DNA from 3 places in the Paraburkholderia sp. BL18I3N2 genome. Region 3 is predicted to be linked to each of the others. Evidence: riboswitches for the same ligand, from Rfam matches in the RefSeq annotation. Region 3 holds a riboswitch; each other region holds the start of a gene.
The links. A riboswitch is a leader RNA that binds a small molecule or an ion and turns the genes downstream of it on or off. The one in region 3 is predicted to bind cobalamin.
Positions count from the first base shown of each region.

Region 1 (6,153 bases), on a different contig from region 3:
ACCTGCGGCCGGAATCGCGCGAGACCGAAAGCAACCGCGCCGAAGGTCTGCGCCATCGCCTTCGCCGAAATCACCGCGAGCACCGGCACGCCGAACGTGGTGGCGAGATCGGCGCTGCTCGGCGTGCCGTCGAACAGACCCATCACGCCTTCGATCAGGATCAGGTCGGCCTCGGCGGCCGCTTGCGCGAGCAGCGTGCGGCAGGCGGCTTCGCCCACCATCCATAGATCGAGCGAGAGGACCGGCGCGCCGCTGGCGCGCGCCAGAATCATCGGGTCGAGAAAGTCTGGTCCGGTCTTGAAGACGCGCACGCGTCGCCCCAGCCGCCGATGGTAGCGCGCGAGACCCGCCGTGATCGTGGTCTTGCCTTGACCCGAGGCGGGCGCGCTGATGAACAGGGCGGGGCACGCGGCCATCGCTCAGAACTCCACGCCGCGCTGCGCTTTCACGCCTTGCTCGCGATACGGATGCTTGACGATGCGCATTTCGGTGACGAGGTCGGCGGCTTCGATCAATGCATCCGGCGCGTGACGGCCGGTCACCACCACGTGCAACATCGGCGCGCGCGCGTTGATTACCGACAGCACTTCGTCGAGCGGCAGGTATTCGTACTTGAGCACCGTGTTCAACTCGTCGAGGATCACCATCTGGTACTCGCCGCTTTCGATCATGCGGCGCGCTTCGTCCCAGCCTTTGCGCGCGGTCGCGATGTCGGCGTCGCGGTTCTGCGTGTTCCAGGTGTAGCCGTCGCCCATCGTGACGAAATCGCAGTTGGCGATCGCACCGAGAAAGTCGCGCTCAGAAGTGTGCAGCGCGCCTTTGATGAACTGCACGACGCCGAGACGCATGCCGTGGCCGAGCACACGCACGGCCATGCCGAACGCAGCGGTGGTTTTGCCTTTGCCCGTGCCGGTGTTGACGATCAGCAGGCCTTTTTCGACGGTGGCGTTGGCCTGTTTTTTCTCGTGGCCCTCGCGGCGGCGCTCGGTCATGCGTTGATGCGATTCGGGGTCGGTCTTCATGGCAGGTCCTGTTTCTGTGTGTCGTCGTCTGAGTGTTTGGCGTGAGCGGCATGAGCGGCGTGAGCCGTGGTCGAGGCGATCGCCACGGTCACGCCTGCATAAGCGGTTTTGCGCACGAGGAGGGTGGCGCGCGGCGCATTGCCTATGACAGATTCACCGAGCCCGGCCCCGGCGTCGGCCGCCGCGCCAAGCAGCGCGCACGGCTCGCAGACGCCGTCCACGCCGAGGTGCTCGCGCGCTGCCGCCGAAGGCACCGCGACGGGCATCGCCGCGATCTGTTCAAGGCTGAAGAATGTCAGCGGCAGCGCATGCCGCGCGCAGAATTCGAGCAGGCCCGCTTCGCGGGCTTTGGTATCGAGCGAGGCGACGGTACGGATTTCGTCGAACGAATGCGCGCCGAGCGCGGCGCGCACAGCGGCTTCGATCTGCTCAGCCCGGCTGTGCAAACGGCAGCCGATGCCGACGCTCAGCGTTTTCATCGCGTATCCGTTCCGTCCGTGCGCGGTGTCGCGGCGAGTTCCGCATGCGCCGCCTCACGCGCCAATGCGAGCGACGCCACCCCGCCGATCACCACGATCGCCGGCGAGCCGAGTCCGGCACGCGCGACGGTGTCGGCGAATTCACCGAGCCGCGCGAGCGCATGGCGTTGCTCGGGGCGCGTGGCCGATTCGATCGCCGCGCACGGCGTGTCGGCGCTCATGCCGGCCGCGAGCAGCGCGCCGACGATATCGTTGAGCCGCCGCATGCCCATATAGATCACGAGCGTCATGCGCGTGGCCACGAGCGCGGCCCAGTCCGGCTCGCCGCTGCCCGCGCCGTGCCCTGTGACGAACACCACACCCTGCGCGTGATCGCGATGCGTGACCGGAATCCCGATCGCCGCGGGCGCCGCAATCCCGGCCGTGATGCCGTTGATGACTTCCACCTCGATACCCGCCGCGTGCAGCGCCTGCTGTTCTTCGCCGCCACGGCCGAATACGAACGGATCGCCGCCTTTCAAACGCGCGACGCTACGCCCGGCCCGCACATGTTCGAGCATCTGCGCGACGATGCCTTCCTGCGGTGTGGACGGATGACCGCCGCGTTTGCCCACGTAGACGACCAGCGCGTCGGCGCGCGCGAATTGCAGCACCTCGGGATTCACTAGATCGTCGACCAGCACGACATCGGCTTGCGCCAATGCGCGGGTGGCCTTGATGGTCATGAGTTCGACGTCGCCGGGGCCGGCGCCGATCAGCCAGGCGCGGGTCATCGCGGCGTGCATGGCGGGCGCCATGTCGTGACAAGCGGGAAGGGGTAAAACGCGAAGGGTCGCCAGGCGGCGGACTTTGGGGTCATGCAATGCTACGGATTCAGGCACGGCGCAATGTGTGGCTCGTAGCGAATTTCACACGAAACTCGCCTACACGGACACACTGCGTCGTGCTTCAGCGCCTTCACATCCGTCCCTCGCGGATTCCGGCGGCCGGCGGCGCGATGATGCCCTGAGGTTCGCCGCCTCCGCGTCTGGCCGGTATCCGGGCTGGCGGCCTCACGCGCTTTGCCTTCCCGTCCGCATTCGCTGGAATTGCCGGACAGTGGCTTAAAAAACGCATGCGCGGCGCAAGTCGATTCAACATCGCGCCGCAGGTCGCTTACCGTTGCGGGGACAGCACAGGTTGGGCGCTCTGAGCGCTGCCTGTTTCCCGTTTAACTGCACACGCGAATGCATGTGCGGGCACCAAACGCGCGCATACGATAGCACATGGCGCCCCGCCCGATAAGCGCTTGCGGCTTGCGTTTCCTTGACGGCACCCGGCTGCGGGCCTACACTCGCACGCACTTTGGTGCTCGTGTGCGCGCTCGTGCGCACGCAGTTAAACGGGAAACAGGGTGCCCACCTGCCATGGATCGGGTCAACCTGTGCTGCCCCCGCAACGGTAAGCGAAATGTGGTGCTGACTGCAGCATTAAACGCAGTCGATCGGCACCGCGGAGCCGGCTTCGATGTCCACGCGCAAGGCCGCGTCGGCATATCACCACTGGGCGAGAAATCACTCGCCCGGGAAGGGGAAGCGGCGCTTTCGCCAGCCCGGATACCGGCCAGATAACGAAGGACGAACGCCGCGGGGATGCGGCGCTGCGTTCATGACCTCACTCCCGCTTTCTGTTTTCTGTTGTCGCGGCAACGCCGTCGTTCGTCCCCGTGTTTCGATATTGTCGTGGCTGACCGGGCGTGCGCTCCGTTTGCCCCGGCATAAGCTGAAAAACACGCCGGCGTGCAACGTGCAACTCCTACGGATGGACTCACGATGCAAACTCAAATGCGCAAGATCCCCGTCACCATCGTTACGGGCTTTCTCGGCAGCGGCAAGACCACGCTGCTGCGGCATATTCTTCAGCATGCGGGCGGCAAGCGCATCGCGGTGATCGTCAACGAATTCGGCGAGCTCGGCATTGACGGGGAAATTCTCAAGGGTTGCGGCATCGGTTGCGATGAAAACGGTGTCGAGACCGAAGGCCAACTGTATGAACTCGCGAACGGCTGCCTGTGCTGCACCGTGCAGGAAGAGTTTTTCCCGGTGATGGAAAAGCTCGTGGAGCGCCGCGAGCAGATCGATCACGTGTTGATCGAGACCTCGGGCCTCGCGTTGCCGAAGCCGCTGGTGCAGGCGTTCAACTGGCCGCAGATCAAGAACAGTTTCACCGTGGATGCCGTGGTCACCGTGGTGGACGGCCCGGCCGCGGCAAGCGGTCAGTTTGCGGACAATCCGGTCGCCGTGGATGCGCAACGCAAGGCCGATCCGAATCTCGATCACGAGTCGCCGTTGCACGAATTGTTCGAAGATCAGTTGTCGGCGGCCGATCTGGTGATTCTGAACAAAACGGATTTGCTCGACGACGCGCAGCAAAGCGCGGTTGAAGTTTCGATCCGCGAAGAAATTCCGCCGCAAGTGAAAATCGTTCGCGCGCACATGGGCCAGCTCGATCTGCATACGTTGCTCGGCCTCGAAGCGGCGTCGGAAGACACGATCCACTTGCGCCACGATCACCACGGTTCGGCCGACGACGCCGACCACCATCACGACGAATTCGACTCGGTGGTCGTGCAGGCGAACGCGTCGTCGCGGGAGGCGGTGATCGCCGCGTTGCAACAGCTGGTCGAAACCAACACGATCTATCGCGTCAAAGGTTTTGCGGCGCTGCCGGGCGCGGCGATGCGTCTGGTGATTCAAGGCGTTGGGCGCCGCTTCGACAGCTATTTCGATCGACGCTGGCAACCCGGCGAAAGCGGCCCGAGCCGCTTCGTGCTGATCGGTGAAGACCTCGATCAGCCCGCGTTGCAGCGTGCGTTCGACGCGGCGCTCGGCGTGCGGTCGAGCGCCGAAACGCAACAGGCGTAAGCGCATATGCATCTGCTGCGCACCACGCCGGGCGGTTTCGTCGACGACACGCAAGGCGTGATCCGGATCGATCAGCAGCCCGCGGATATCGTGGTGCTCAGCTCCGCCGACACCACGCTTTCGCTGCTCGCGAGTGTGTTTCCGCGCCTGGGTGAAGGCTTCCCGAGCGTGCGGCTCGCGAACGTCACGTACTTGCGGCAACCGGCGTCGGTGGATTTTTATCTCGAAGACGTCTTGCAGCACGCACGCGTGGTGGTGGTCGATCACCTCGGCGGCGAGGCGTATTGGCCTTACGGCATCGAGCAGGTAGTGGCGCTCGCCGAGCGCAAGCAGCAGACGCTCGCCATGTTCTCCGGCGATCTGCAGGAAGATCCGAACCTGCTCGCGCGCAGCACCGCGAGTGCGGATCTGTGCCATCAACTGTGGCGCTATCTGCGTGAAGGCGGCCCGCAAAATGCCGAGGCGTTTCTGCGTTGTATTGCGCATCGCGCCTTCGGCTGGGGGCGCGAACCTGCGCCGCCGCGCGCGTTGCCCGCCGCAACGCTCTACCATCCCGAGCGCGATATGCCGACCATGGCCGACTGGCAGTCGCGCTGGAAACAGGGAGCGCCGGTCGCGGCGATCCTGTTCTACAAGGCGCATCTGCAGGCCGCCAACACGGCGGTGTTCGACGCGCTGATCGACGCACTCGAATCGCAAGGTCTGAATCCGCTGCCGATCGCGATTACCTCGCTGAAAGATGCGATGAGCCGCGATGTCGTGCAATCGCTGTGCGCGCAGCACGAGGTGGCGCTGGTGCTGAATACGACCGCGTTCGCCGCGTCCGCGATCGACGACCCCGAGCCGCTCGCGCTCGCCGGCGACGCGCCGGTGCTCCAGGTGATCCTGAGCGGCGGCAATCGCGAGGATTGGGTCAAGGACAATCACGGTCTCAATTCGCGCGATATCGCCATGCATATCGCGCTGCCGGAAGTGGACGGCCGCATCATCACGCGTGCGATCAGTTTCAAGGGACTCGCGTACCGTTGTCCGCACACGCAGGTCGACGTGGTGCGTTATCAGCCGGATGCCGAGCGGGTAGGTTTTCTCGCCGAATTGAGCCGGCGCTGGTGCCGTCTGCGTTCACTCGACAACGCGGACAAGAAACTCGCGCTGATCCTCGCCAACTATCCGATGAGCGAAGGGCGCATCGGCAATGGCGTGGGGCTCGATACGCCGGCTTCGGTAGTCGGCATTCTGTCGATGCTGCGCGACGAAGGCTATCGTCTCGCGGATTTGCCCACGGACGGCGACGCGCTGCTGAAAAAGCTCACCGAAGGCGTGACCAACGATCCGGTCGTGCGCGATCTGCGCCCCGCGCTGCAAAGCCTCGCGCTCGACGACTATCTGCTGTATTTCAACGCATTACCTCTTGAAGCACGCAACGCGTTGAACGCACGCTGGGGCACGCCAGACCAGGACCCGACGCTGCGGCGCGGCCGCTTCATGATCGCGGGCTGGCGTTGCGGACAGGTGTTCGTCGGCATTCAACCGTCGCGCTCGCGCGAGCAGGGCGACTACGCGAGCTATCACGACGCCGAACTCGTGCCGCCGCATGCGTATCTGGCGTTCTATTTCTGGTTGCGTCACCAGTTCGGCATCGACGCAATCGTGCATGTCGGCAAGCACGGTAATCTGGAATGGCTGCCCGGCAAGAGCGTCGCGTTGAGCGATACGTGCTGGCCCGATCTGATTCTCGGGCCGATGCCG
Region 1 is NZ_PVNC01000010.1:5,549-11,701, reverse strand. Features, by position in the region: gene B0G75_RS24205 (cobyrinate a,c-diamide synthase) at 1-416, opposite strand, end outside; gene cobO (cob(I)yrinic acid a,c-diamide adenosyltransferase) at 420-1,022, opposite strand; gene B0G75_RS24195 (cobalamin biosynthesis protein) at 1,019-1,501, opposite strand; gene cobA (uroporphyrinogen-III C-methyltransferase) at 1,498-2,274, opposite strand; cobalamin riboswitch at 2,513-2,762, opposite strand; cobalamin riboswitch at 2,830-3,123, shown strand; gene cobW (cobalamin biosynthesis protein CobW) at 3,313-4,404, shown strand; gene cobN (cobaltochelatase subunit CobN) at 4,411-6,153, shown strand, end outside.
Region 1: linked by a shared signal. The riboswitch ahead of cobW (cobalamin biosynthesis protein CobW) and the one ahead of B0G75_RS13695 (TonB-dependent receptor domain-containing protein) in region 3 are both predicted to bind cobalamin.

Region 2 (6,153 bases), on a different contig from region 3:
CGCGAGCCCCTGCGCATCCAAGGCGTTGCGCACGCGCGTCACGATCTCGCCATCCACGGCCGTCACTGCAGCAACCACGCTGCGTGGATGAATCACCAGTTCATCGTCGCGTCCGTCCCATGCCCGCGGCGTAACGCGGATCGCGAGACGCGCCGAGTCGGAGCGGGGCAGTTGCGCGTCATCGAGCCACGGCGCTTCGCCTTCGATGCGCGTGCTCTCGCCGGCCAGCATATCCGACACGAAGCGCTTGCCTTGGCCGAGATCGGCGAGCGTGTAGCCCTCGGGCGGATTCAGCACGCAGGTGCCGAAACGCAGTTCGCCGCTTGTCGTGATGGCCGGCGGCACGGCCAGCAGCGCGGCAATCTCGCGCGCCATCAGGTTGACGCCGGCAAGACCGCCGAGCAGCGGCACGACCGCGCTGCCATCCTCGGCGACAGCCAGCACCGGCGGCTCGACGCCCTTGTTCGACAACGACGGAGCCAGACAGCGAATCACGATGCCCGCCGCGCACAACGCGACGATCGGCGTGCCGCGTGCATACAGTTCCCGCAGATGCGCGCCGAGTTCGCTGTACGACACGTCCGCCTCGACGCGTCCCTGCAACGCATGCACCTGGCTGCCCGCGTACAGCGCCTGAACGCGCCGCGCCGTCGCCAATGCGCCCGCGCCGAGAATCACGATCGCGGGTGCGCTCATCCTTGCCATTTTTCCCCCGGCACCACCAGCAGCGAAAAATACGGCGACGCCATCGGATCGACTTCGGCGAGCGGCACGATGCGCTGATTGCCCATCGTTGCGCGTTCGACGTAGAGCGCGCGGCCCGCGAGACCGAGTTCGCCGAGCACGCGCCGCACCTTGTCGAAGTTGCGGCCGAGTTTCATCACGACGGCGGCGTCGGCATCGGCGAGACGGCGGCGCAATTCGTCTTCGGGCAACACGCCCGAGAGCACCGAGAGGCTCTGATTGCGATACACCAGCGGCGCGCCGAGTACGGCCGCGCCGCCGAGCATCGAGCACACGCCCGGCACCACTTCGCTTTCGTAGCGCGCCGCGAGCCGGTCGTGCAGATACATGTACGAGCCGTAGAAGAACGGATCGCCTTCGCAGATCACGGCGACGTCACGGCCCGCATCGAGATGCGCGGCGACGACTTGCGCGGCGGTGTCGTAGAAGTCGGCAATGATCGCTTCATACGAAAGCGGCGGTTCGAGCGCTTCGGTGGTGACGGGATAAACGAGCGGCAGATGCTGCTGGGCATCGTGCAAATGCGCTTCGATGATGCTGAACGCGTTGCCCTTCTTGCCCTTGGCAACGAAGTATGCGACCACCGGCGACGCCTTCAGCAAGCGCAGCGCCTTCAGCGTGATGAGTTCCGGGTCGCCGGGGCCGACGCCGAGTCCGAACAAACGTCCTTGCGCCGTCATTTATTCGACCTCCGTGGCCAGCGCATTCACGGCGGCCGCCGCCATCGCGCTGCCGCCGCGCCGGCCATGCACCACCACGAAGGGCACGCCGCGGCTGTCGTCCGCGAGCATCGCTTTCGATTCGGCCGCGCCGACAAAACCAACGGGAAAGCCGAGAATCAACGCGGGTTTTGGAGCGCCGGAGTCGAGCATATCGAGCAGATGAAAGAGCGCGGTCGGCGCATTGCCGATCACGACGACGCTGCCCGCCAGATGCGGCCGCCACAATTCGAGCGCCGCCGCCGAGCGGGTATTGCCGAGTTCGCGGGCGAGCGACGGCACGTCCGGATGCGTTAGCGTGCAGATGACCTCGTTGTTGGCCGGCAGCCGCGCGCGCGTGATGCCTTGCGCGACCATGCCGGCATCGCACAGGATCGGCGCGCCTTGCGCGAGCGCCGCGCGGCCCGCCGCGCCCGCGCCTGCGGAAAATTGCAGATCGTCGATCACATCGACCATACCGCACGCGTGGATCACCCGCACCGCGAGTTTTTCGAGGTCGGCGGGAATGCGCGACAAGTCAGCCTCCGCGCGGATCGTCGCGAAGGATTGGCGATAGATCTCCTGACCGTCGCGAATGTAATCAAGCATCGGTGTCACTCCGGACCAGGCGTTCGAGCATGTCGGCGGCCTGGTCGATCGTCAGTTGGCGCGCGACGCAGTGGCCGAAGCCGGGCTGGCCGTCGCGTCGATAAAAGTCATAGAGGCCGGGCGCCGCGGCCAGCAGCGTGTACGGCGCGCAATGCGCGGCGGCGCACGAGCGCGAGCAGCCGCTCAGATGCACGTCGACGCCGGCAGGCAGGCGAGCCGCGAGGCGCAACGCGTCGGTCTTGGTGTCGGCGAGGCCCTTCGCGCAGCCGCTCGATCCGGCGCATGCGATCAGGTGCGTGATCGCTTGTGCGGGTTCGCAGGCGAGACCGAGCGCGTTCAGGCCGGACAACACGGTGGGGACGGCGGGCGTGGCGATGTCGGGTAGTAGCACGCTTTGCCAGGGTGTCAGGTGAAGCGTGGCGTTGCCGTGCTGTTGAGACAGCGTGGCGAGGGCATGCAGCGTGTCGGCGTCGAGGCGTCCCAGCGGCGGTTGGCCGCCGACGTGCCAGGTTCCGGGCACGCGTTGGGCGTGGGCGCCAAGACGGAGATTGGCGTCGGCTGGTGTGCCGCGATGCCAGTTGGTCAGCTTCGCGTTTTGCGTCAGCGGGAAGTCGAGATATCGCTGGGCGTGATGCAGTACCGCGTCGACGGTATGCGCGGTTAGCAGGTGGCGCATGCGTGTGGCGTCGGCGGCGGCGAGGTCGAGGAGTGTGAGGAGCAGCGCGCGAACCAGTGCCGGCACTTGTGAAGGCAGGATCGCGGCTAGTGCGCCTGTGCGGTTCACGCCCGGTTTTCCAGGCCCGGTGCCTTGGCTTTGCATGAGAGCGCCGGCATAGGCGCCCACAGGCGGACAACCCGCCAACCCGAACACGAACCGCACGCCGTCCGCATCTTGCGATGCCGCCAGCCACACATCGTGCGGATGATCTACTCTCGCAAGCCGCTCGCCGCCGTCCAGCAGCAGCGCGAATTTCGGCGACAGCGCCGCGAAACGCGTTTCGCTTTGCAGCATGGTGAGTAGTTCGGCGCACAGCGGGCGTGTGTCGAATAGCGCGCATGGATCGCGCCCGGCTGCGGGGCTGATCATGACATTGCGGACGTCGTCGGCTGCGGCGGTGGCCGCTATTGCATCTACAGCGCTGGCAGCCCCGGCGTCCGCAGCGTTCTCCGCAGCCGTCGTGTTCGCATGGCTCGCCGTGCCGTTCGCCGGCATCGGCCCAAGACCCGCATCGGTCAAAGCCGCGATCAACGCCGCCTCTTCACCGCGCTTGACGCCGCGCACCTGCACATTCGCGCGATTGGTCAACTCGACTACCCCGGCCGCGTGCCGCGCGCTAGCGTCAGCGATCGCCCGCGCCTGCGCCGCGCTCAATTCGCCGCCGGGCAGTTTGATCCGGCAAATCCCGCCGTCGCGCGCGGCGACGATGCGCAGCAACCCCGGACACGCCGAGGGCCGCAGCGTGGCGGCCGCGTCGGATAAAACGGAGGTAGGCGAAGCTTGATTCAAGACGGACACCGGGTTTAGCGTCGCGCGACGGCCCGAGCATGCCGTGAGGCGGGCATGGCTGCGGCATCGGTACACCCCGCCCGATGTTGGCTGGCACGAACAGTCTTGCCGGCAGGTCTCCTGGCTGGCAGGTCATGGTCCGCCGCGGCCTTCCCGGTTAAACCAGTGGCGTGGAGCGCAGGCGGACTCGCTGCATACAGTTGCGGGGGCAGCCACAGCGACACTGTGTTCCCTCTTCGGCCCCGAAGGGCACCGGCGGCTGTATTATGCCTTTTTTCGAACAGCACAACGAGGCTGGACGCTTTGACCGGCGTGGCACAGCGCATTATTTGAAGACACAGAATGAGGATGGATGCATGCCCGCGTGGCTGACGGTGGTGGGCATAGGCGACGACGGCTTTGCCGGTCTGGGGAGGCCCGCGCGGCGCGCTTTGCTGGAAGCGTCGGTGGTGTACGGCGGCGAACGTCATCTGGCGATGCTGCCCGCGCGTCTCGCCGCGCGCCGTGCCGCCTGGCCGCGTCCGTTCGATCTCGCACCCTTGCTGGCCGAGCGCGGCGCCGCCGTGTGCGTGCTGGCGAGCGGCGACCCGATGCTGTTCGGCGTAGGCGCTACGCTCGCGCGGCAATTGCCGGCGGGCGAACTGCGGGTGCTGCCGGCGCCGTCGTCGCTGTCGCTGGCGGCCGCGCGGCTCGGCTGGCCGTTGCAGGATGTCGCGACGGCGTCGCTGGTGGGGCGGCCGTTGGCCACGCTGAACGCACATCTGCACGACGGCGCGCGCGTGTTCGTGCTGAGCGCGGACGGGCGCACGCCCGCAGCGCTCGCCGAGCTGCTGAACGCGCGCGGTTTCGGGGCGACCCGCATGAGCGTGCTGGAGCACCTGGGCGGCGAACTGGAGCGGCGCATCGACGGCCGCGCGGATCAGTGGTCCGCGGGCGATGTGGCCGCGCTCAACCTGATCGCGCTCGACTGCCGCGCCACCGAAGGCGCGCCGCGTCTGCCGCTGACCTGCGGTTTGCCTGACGATGCGTTTCGTCACGACGGCCAGTTGACCAAGCGCGACGTGCGTGCGATCACGCTCGCGCGCCTTGCGCCGACGCCCGGCGAATTGCTGTGGGATGTGGGCGCGGGCAGCGGCTCGATCGGCATCGAATGGATGCGCGCGCATTCCAGCTGTCGCGCGATTGCGATTGAAGGGCACGCGGAGCGGCAACGCTTTATCGAACACAATCGCGATGCGTTGGGCGTGCCGGGGCTGCAACTCGTGGCGGGGCGCGCGCCTGACGCGCTGCAGGGGTTGCCGGTGCCGGATGCCGTGTTCATCGGCGGCGGGGTGACGGTGCCGGGCGTGCTGGAGGCCTGCTGGGCTGGTCTGCGCGAGGGTGGGCGGCTGGTCGCTAATGCGGTCACTTTGCAAGGCGAGGCGGTGCTGACGTTGTGGCGCGAGCGGCATGGCGGGACGTTGACACGGATCGCCTTGGCGGACGCGCAACCGCTTGGCGGTTTCGATACGTGGCGGCAGGCGTTGCCGATCACGCTGCTGGAGGTGACGAAGCAGGCCGGTGGCGGAGAGCGAGCGTGAACGGAACCCATGCCATGATTGACGTTGCGAGCGCCCGGAGTTCCTGATGCGCGAAGAAACCCCCGAACACCCCGCGCCGCTGCGTAGCGGCTACACGACCGGCAGTTGCGCCACCGCGACGTCGCTCGCGGCGGCGCGTCTGTTGCTCGCGGGTGTCGCCAGCGAAGTCGCGGAGATTGTCTTGCCGAAAGGCCAGCATGTGCCGATGCCGCTGGTGTTCTGCCGCCTGATCGGGAATGGCGACGAAGGCGCGGAGGCCGGCACGGTCAAGGACGCCGGCGACGACCCCGACGTCACGCACCGCGCGATCGTCTTCGCCCGCGTGCGGCTCGTCGCCGAACCGGGCGTGATATTTCGCGCGGGGCCGGGTGTCGGCACGGTGACGCGCGCGGGGCTCACGCTGCCGGTCGGCGAACCTGCGATCAACCCGGTGCCGCGCAGAATGATGACCGAGCATCTGGCCGAACTCGCGGCGGAGCATGCATACGGCGGCGGCTTCGAAGTGACGATCGGCGTGGAAGGCGGCGAAGCGCTCGCGCTGAAAACGATGAACCCACGTCTCGGCATTCTCGGCGGCCTGTCGATCCTCGGCACCACCGGCATCGTGCGTCCGTTTTCGTGCTCGGCGTATATCGCGTCGATTCATCAGGGCATCGACGTCGCGCGCGCGAACGGCTACACGCATCTCGCCGCCTGCACCGGCAACGCGAGCGAGGACGCCATGCGCGCGCACTACGGCCTGCCGGATATCGCGCTGATCGAAATGGGCGACTTCGTCGGCGCGGTGCTCAAGCATATGAAACGCGCGCCGGTCGAGCGGCTGAGCGTGTGCGGCGGTTTCGGCAAGCTCAGCAAGCTGGCGGCGGGTCATCTCGACCTGCATAGCCGCAATTCGAGCATCGACCTCGAACGGCTCGCGCAATGGGCCGCCGAACAGGGCGCCGACAACGCGCTTCAAGCCGCGATCCGCGCGGCCAACACGAGTCAGCAGGCGGTCGCGTTGGCACACGCGCAG
Region 2 is NZ_PVNC01000006.1:230,610-236,762, forward strand. Features, by position in the region: gene cobJ (precorrin-3B C(17)-methyltransferase) at 1-696, opposite strand, end outside; gene B0G75_RS18795 (precorrin-2 C(20)-methyltransferase) at 693-1,424, opposite strand; gene B0G75_RS18800 (precorrin-8X methylmutase) at 1,425-2,051, opposite strand; gene cobG (precorrin-3B synthase) at 2,044-3,567, opposite strand; cobalamin riboswitch at 3,651-3,830, opposite strand; gene cbiE (precorrin-6y C5,15-methyltransferase (decarboxylating) subunit CbiE) at 3,915-5,138, shown strand; gene B0G75_RS18815 (cobalt-precorrin-5B (C(1))-methyltransferase) at 5,185-6,153, shown strand, end outside.
Region 2: linked by a shared signal. The riboswitch ahead of cobG (precorrin-3B synthase) and the one ahead of B0G75_RS13695 (TonB-dependent receptor domain-containing protein) in region 3 are both predicted to bind cobalamin.

Region 3 (6,153 bases):
GCGCATGGGTCGCGAAACGGCGCGCGAGGTTCAAGTCGTGGCACGAAAACATGACTGTACGCCGAGGCTCGCGCGTCCACGCGGCCAGCGCTTCGAGGCAGTCGATCTGATGATGCAGATCGAGATGCGACAACGGTTCGTCGAGCAGCAGCAACGGCGCGTCCTGGCACAGCACCGCCGCCAGCGCCACGCGTTGCCGCTCGCCGCCCGAGAGCGACAGCACATCGCGAGCGGCGAATGTGGCGAGTCCCAGGAGATCCAGCGCCGCGTGCGCCGCTTCGCGATCGGCTTCGCGCTCCCAGCCCCAGCCGGTGAGATGCGGGAAACGGTTCAGCATCACGATATCGAGCACGCTCGCGCTGAATGCGTCGGGCGCGCTTTGCGGCATCAGCGCGCGGCGTTGTGCGAGCGACAGCGGCGGCCAGTCGGCGAGGCGCGCGCCGTCGAGTTCGACATGTCCCGCCGACGGTTGCAGCAAACCCGCGAGCGTGGAGAGCAAAGTCGTCTTGCCCGCGCCGTTCGGGCCGGCAATGCACCAGATCTCGCCGGCGTGGAAGGTGTGCGTGAAGGCATCGAGCAAGGTGCGCGCGCCGGCACGCAAGGTCAGACGTTGCGCGCTGAGGGTAGCTTCATGAGAAGGAGTGTGACGGGTTTGCATTATCGGCGCCTGTGCAGCAACATCCACAGAAACACCGGTACGCCGATGATCGACGTGATCACGCCGACCGGCAACTGCGCCGGCGCGATCACCGTGCGCGCGACCAGGTCCGCGCCCATCACCGCGACGCCGCCGCCGAGCGCGGCGGCCGGCAGCAGCATGCGCTGATCGTTGCCGAACGCGAGCCGCAGCATGTGCGGCACGACCAGTCCGACAAAGCCGATGGTGCCCGCCGTCGTCACCGCCGCGGCCGCCGCGAGCGAGGCCACCAGATACACCCGCAGACGCAGCGGCATCACCGCGACGCCTAACGCCTGCGCGGCGGCGTCGCCACGCAGCAGCACATTCAGACGCGGCGCGGCGGGCACGATCGCCACCAGCACGATGACGAGCGCGGCGAGCGCCGTCCACGGCATCGCGCCGCCGTTGAGGTCGCCGGTCAGCCAGAACAGCATGCCGCGCAAGCGGTTGTCCGGCGCGAGGTTGAGCAGCAAAGTAATGAGCGCGCCCCAGCCCGCCGCGATCACCGCGCCGGTCAGCAGCAAACGCGGCGAGGTGTCCTGCGGCTCGCCGCGCCACAACTCGCGGCGCGCGAGGCCTAGTACCAGCAGGATCGACACGAACGCGCCGGCGAATGCGCTCGCGTCGACGATCCACCATGCGCAGCCGGCGATCATCGCGACCAGCGCGAAGCTCGCCGCACCGCCCGATACGCCCAATACGTAGGGCTCGGCCAGCGGATTGCGCAGCAGCACTTGCAGTAACGCGCCGGCCAACGCGAGCAACGCGCCGCAGGCGAAGCCCGCCGCCGCTCGCGGCAAACGCAGCGTGCGGACGATCTCGGCGGCCAGGTCGGACGAACTTGAAGCCGGCGCATGCGACGGCATCAGCGCCGCCAGCACGCGCATCGGCGCGAGCGTTACGCTGCCGAGCGCGAGCGACGCCATCAACACCGCCAGCGCGATTCCCGCGAGCGCCAGCCAGATCGCGGCCGCGCGCTTCGCGCTCATCACGCGCAGAGTGGCGGGCATCGAACTCGAAGGGCGATTCATCCGCGCGAACTCAACGAGGAGGTGTAACCATCATTGCTGCTGCCAACCGACCGTGAGATACGCACCGCGCCGTGGCGAGTTATACGAGTAGGCCGTTTCATAGTCCTTGTCCAACAGATTCTGGATTTGCGCGGCCACGTACCATGCTTTCGTGATGTTGTAGCGCGCCGACAGATTCACCACGCCATAGCCGCCCAGTTTGCCGCTGCTGTCATTGCTCGGGCCGCTCACGATCCACTCGCCGCCCACCCGCCACCCGGCGATGCTGCGGTTCACCGTCAGCGCGCCGAAGCGCCGGGCGCGCCGCACGAGGTCGGCATCGTTGTCGAGATCGACGGGATTCTGCAGCGTCACGGAAACGCGCACGTCCGTCTTGCCGACATGGCCGCTCCACGATCCTTCGAGTCCTTGCACCTTCGCATGCCCGACGTTCTCGGCCAGATAGATGCCGGGCGTCACCTGCTCATAGTCGATCAGATTCGAATAGCGCGTCTGGAATGCAGTCAGACGCATCACGCCGAGCGCATTCGATGCGTACTGCAGCGCGGCTTCGATCGAATGGCTGCGCTCCGGCTGGATAGACGGATTGCCGCTGAACGGATAGTACAGATCGTCGAAGCTCGGCGCGCGAAACGAATCCGAATAGCTTGCGCTCACCTTCCAATGGCCGGTGATGTCGAAGCCGTAGCCGAGATAGTAACTGTTCGCTCCGCCGAAATCGGAATACTGGTCGCGCCGCACGTTGGCCTGAATCTGGTTGCGTCCAAAGCGCCCCGTATAGCCGACGAAGCCCGAATCCACATGACGATCCGGCGCCGCGAACGTGTCCGAGTCGAGGCTCTGGTCGAGATGCTCATAGCCGATCTGCAGTTTCTGCTGCGCGGCCAGCGCGAAATCGTTCTGCCATGTGTACTGGCGATTGTCGGTATCGAAGCGCCCGTTGTACGTGCCGTTGGTGTTCGACACGCTGCGGTCGTCGCCCTCGGCGACGATAAAGTGCGTGGTCCACCAGTCCGTCAGCTTGCCGTTCGCGAACACGGAGACCTGGCGCACCTTGCTATACAGGTTGTTCAGATCGGTCGGCAGGCCGTACGCATTGTCGTAGCTGTTGTTGCCGTTCGACTGGAAGTAGCTGACGCCTGCGTCCCATCTGTCGCTGAACTTGTGACGCAGCGAGGCCGAGATGCTCTCGTTCAGATAGCCGTTCGCATTCGGATTGGCGTTGGGGGCCTCCTTCGTGTTCAGCGACGAAAAGCCGTCGTCCTTCGAACGCGCGAGCGAAATGCTGAAGGTCGTGTTGCCGTCTTTATCCAATGCGCCGTTCGCGCCCGCCTGCTGCGTGTGCGTGTGATAGCTGCCGTAGCCGAGCGAAAAATTGAAACGCGGCGGATGGTCGCCGCCGTCTTTCGTGAACACCTGCACCACGCCGCCGATCGCGGCCGAGCCGTATAACGCCGACACGTTGCCGTTCACCACCTCGACGTGATCGATCTGGTCGAGCGGGATCTGCGCGAGTTGCGGGGCACCCAGGCTCACCGAGTCGACGCGCACGCCGTCGATCAGCAGCAGCGATTGCGTCGACGACGCGCCGCGCAAAGAGAGACTGGCTGTCGAACCAGGACCGCCTGTGCGCGAGATCTGCGCGCCGGGTGCGAGTTGCAGGAGGCCGGGCAAATCGGTCGCGGTGGTGTCGGCGATATCCTGCTGATCGAACAGGGACGTCTGCGGGATCGTGTCGGCAAGTGCTTGCGGCGCGCGATCCGCGGTCACCACCACGGGCGACAGCACCGCCGCAGACGGCTCCGCACGCGATGAATCGAGCGCGGAAGAAGATGAAGTTGAAGACGCAGCTTGCGCATGCACGACGGTCGGCAGGCTCGCAAAGGCGAGCAGCGCCGCGCGGGCGATGGGGGACAGCATGGGATGAAAGTCCTGTGGATAGCGTGCGCGGCCCGCTTCCCCGCAGGCCGATGCGTAACGAGGCGTCCGCGTATTTAACATTTTCACGCGTGACGTGCCTCTCCCTCTGGCCGGTATCCGGGCTGGCGACACATCGATCCCGCCTTCCCACGCGAGACGCGCAGTGGCACACTCGCGAGTTGAACTTCCAACACGCGATCAGGATCGACTTGCATGACGAATGCGGTCGCTTACCGTTGCGGGGGCAGCGCAGGTTGGCCCGTTCGGTTGAATCGCGCGCCCTGCTTCCCGTTTAACTGCGTGCGCCGTTGAAAAGCGCACGCGGGCACCAGAGTGCGGGCAGTTTAGGAGCGGCCTCGGAGTCCGTCAAGAATGGTGAAACCGCAGGCCATGTGTTCTGTTAAGTGCAGGCTATTGTCCGACGCGTGGGTACTTTTTCATCATATGGTCGATAAAAAGCCTGCACAAAGCGATGTTGTTACGTCTCGAAACGAGACAATTGTCGGAACCTGCGACATTCCGCGCTAAAATGCGATGTCTTTAGAGGACGCAGCAGATGCTCACCGAACTCGAAACACTTTCACAAAATATCGGCAAGCTGATCGCGATCAGCCAGCGCCACAATGAAGCGCGACTCGCGCTCGAAGAGCAACTCGCGCAATCGCGCGCCGATGCCGAAGCCACGCGCACGGAACTTGCAATGCTGCGCGAGGAACGTAACGCGCTGCAGGCGGAACGCGACGCGCTTTCGGCAAAGATCGACGACGCACAAGTGCGCCTGAATGCGATCCTCGAGAAGCTGCCACGTGCCCGCGCGCATAGTGAGCCGGACAACCAGCTCGATCTGCTCGAGCCCGCTCAGCAAGTAGCCGAAGCCGAGAGCGACGTGACCCGCCACGGAGAAAATGCATGACCACCAAGCAGATCGAAGTATCGATTCTCGGCGTGCCCTATCGCCTCGCCTGCTCACCGGAAACGGAAGCGGCGCTGCTCGAAGCGGTCGCACGCGTCGACGCCGAAATGTCGAAGATCCGCAATAACAGCAACGTGCGCGGCACGGATCGCATTGCTGTCATGGCTGCGCTGTCGCTGGCATCGGAACTGCTTCGATTGCAATCGAGCGTGAGACACGGAGAAGCATTTCCCGCTGAGGAAATCCGGCGTACAATGCATCAAATGAACGAACAACTAGGTACTGTGATTGAGCAGTACAGCATGCAATAAGCTTCGTGTGTTATCGTGCTGCCGGTCCTGAGATCGGCGGCGGATTCAAACGGAATGTGTGAGCACAAGGTGTGCAAGATTCAGCAAACGTTTGAGTTCAATCGGTAGTTGGTTTCAGCTTCATCGGTTTAGCTTCCCTGCCTGGTTCGCCAAGGTCATATATTCCTTGAACCAATGCCATGTGCACGGTTGCGGAAATTTGTAGCACGGGTGTGCGCGTCACTCTGTCTGATGTACCCGAAGTGTTGCTAACTGCGACCAATTCTGAACCCCCGGTTCAGGATGCCGGCCTAGCGGCTAAGGCGGGGACCTTATTTAGAACGGCATCGGACTTCGGTTCGGTGCCGTTTTTCTTTGGGCGCTGTTTTTTGTTCGCCGATTTCTCCCGCATCTTCAACCCCTTAACGTTCAATTCGATTCATGCGCTACTGGCTAATGAAGTCCGAACCGGACGAAGCAAGCATCGACCATCTCGCCAATGCACCGCATCGCACGTTGCCGTGGACCGGCGTGCGCAACTATCAGGCGCGCAACTTCATGCGCGACATGATGCAGGTCGGCGACGGTGTGCTGTTCTATCACTCGAGCTGTCCTGAGCCCGGCATCGCGGGTATTGCGGAGGTATCGTCCACCGCGTATCCGGATCCCACGCAGTTCGACAAGAAGAGCCCCTACTACGACGCGAAGTCGTCGCAGGAAACACCGCGCTGGGTGCTCGTCGACGTGGTGTTCAAGAAGAAGATCCCGCTGATTCCGCTCGCCGCGTTACGCGAGCATGACGAACTCGCTGACATGCGCGTGCTCGCCAAGGGCAACCGCCTGTCGATCACACCGGTGACCGAAGCCGAATGGCGCTTCATCACCAGGCGGCTCGCTTGATCGTGCTTGCCTTATGGATGCGCGGCGTGCATTCATACACGCGCAAACGTTAAAGCGACATCAAACCGGGGAACCAAGCTCAGGTTACAAGCGCCTAACGATCTCGCAAACGTCATGCCACGGCGCGGCGTTTGCCTCAATCGTGCACAACCTGTTCAAGCAAGGAGTACAACAATGACGAAAAACACCGCACGTGCACTCGCTTTCGCTCTCGTCTGCGCCGCGCCCGCCGCGCTCGCACTCACGCCGGCTATGGCACGCGCGCAAAGCACCGGCCAATATCAGCCGGCCGGCGTGCTGTCGCTGAACGCGCAGGCCAGCGCGGAAGTGCCGCAAGACGTCGTCGATATCACGCTGTTCTACGAGCAGGAAGCGAGCGATCCGTCGGCGCTCACGTCAACGCTGAACCAGCGCGCCGAT
Region 3 is NZ_PVNC01000004.1:115,182-121,334, reverse strand. Features, by position in the region: gene B0G75_RS13705 (ABC transporter ATP-binding protein) at 1-658, opposite strand, end outside; gene B0G75_RS13700 (iron ABC transporter permease) at 658-1,710, opposite strand; gene B0G75_RS13695 (TonB-dependent receptor domain-containing protein) at 1,741-3,630, opposite strand; cobalamin riboswitch at 3,721-3,978, opposite strand; gene B0G75_RS13690 (ATPase) at 4,187-4,543, shown strand; gene B0G75_RS13685 (cell division protein ZapA) at 4,540-4,854, shown strand; RNA gene ssrS (6S RNA) at 4,986-5,167, shown strand; gene B0G75_RS13675 (EVE domain-containing protein) at 5,275-5,733, shown strand; gene B0G75_RS13670 (SIMPL domain-containing protein) at 5,908-6,153, shown strand, end outside.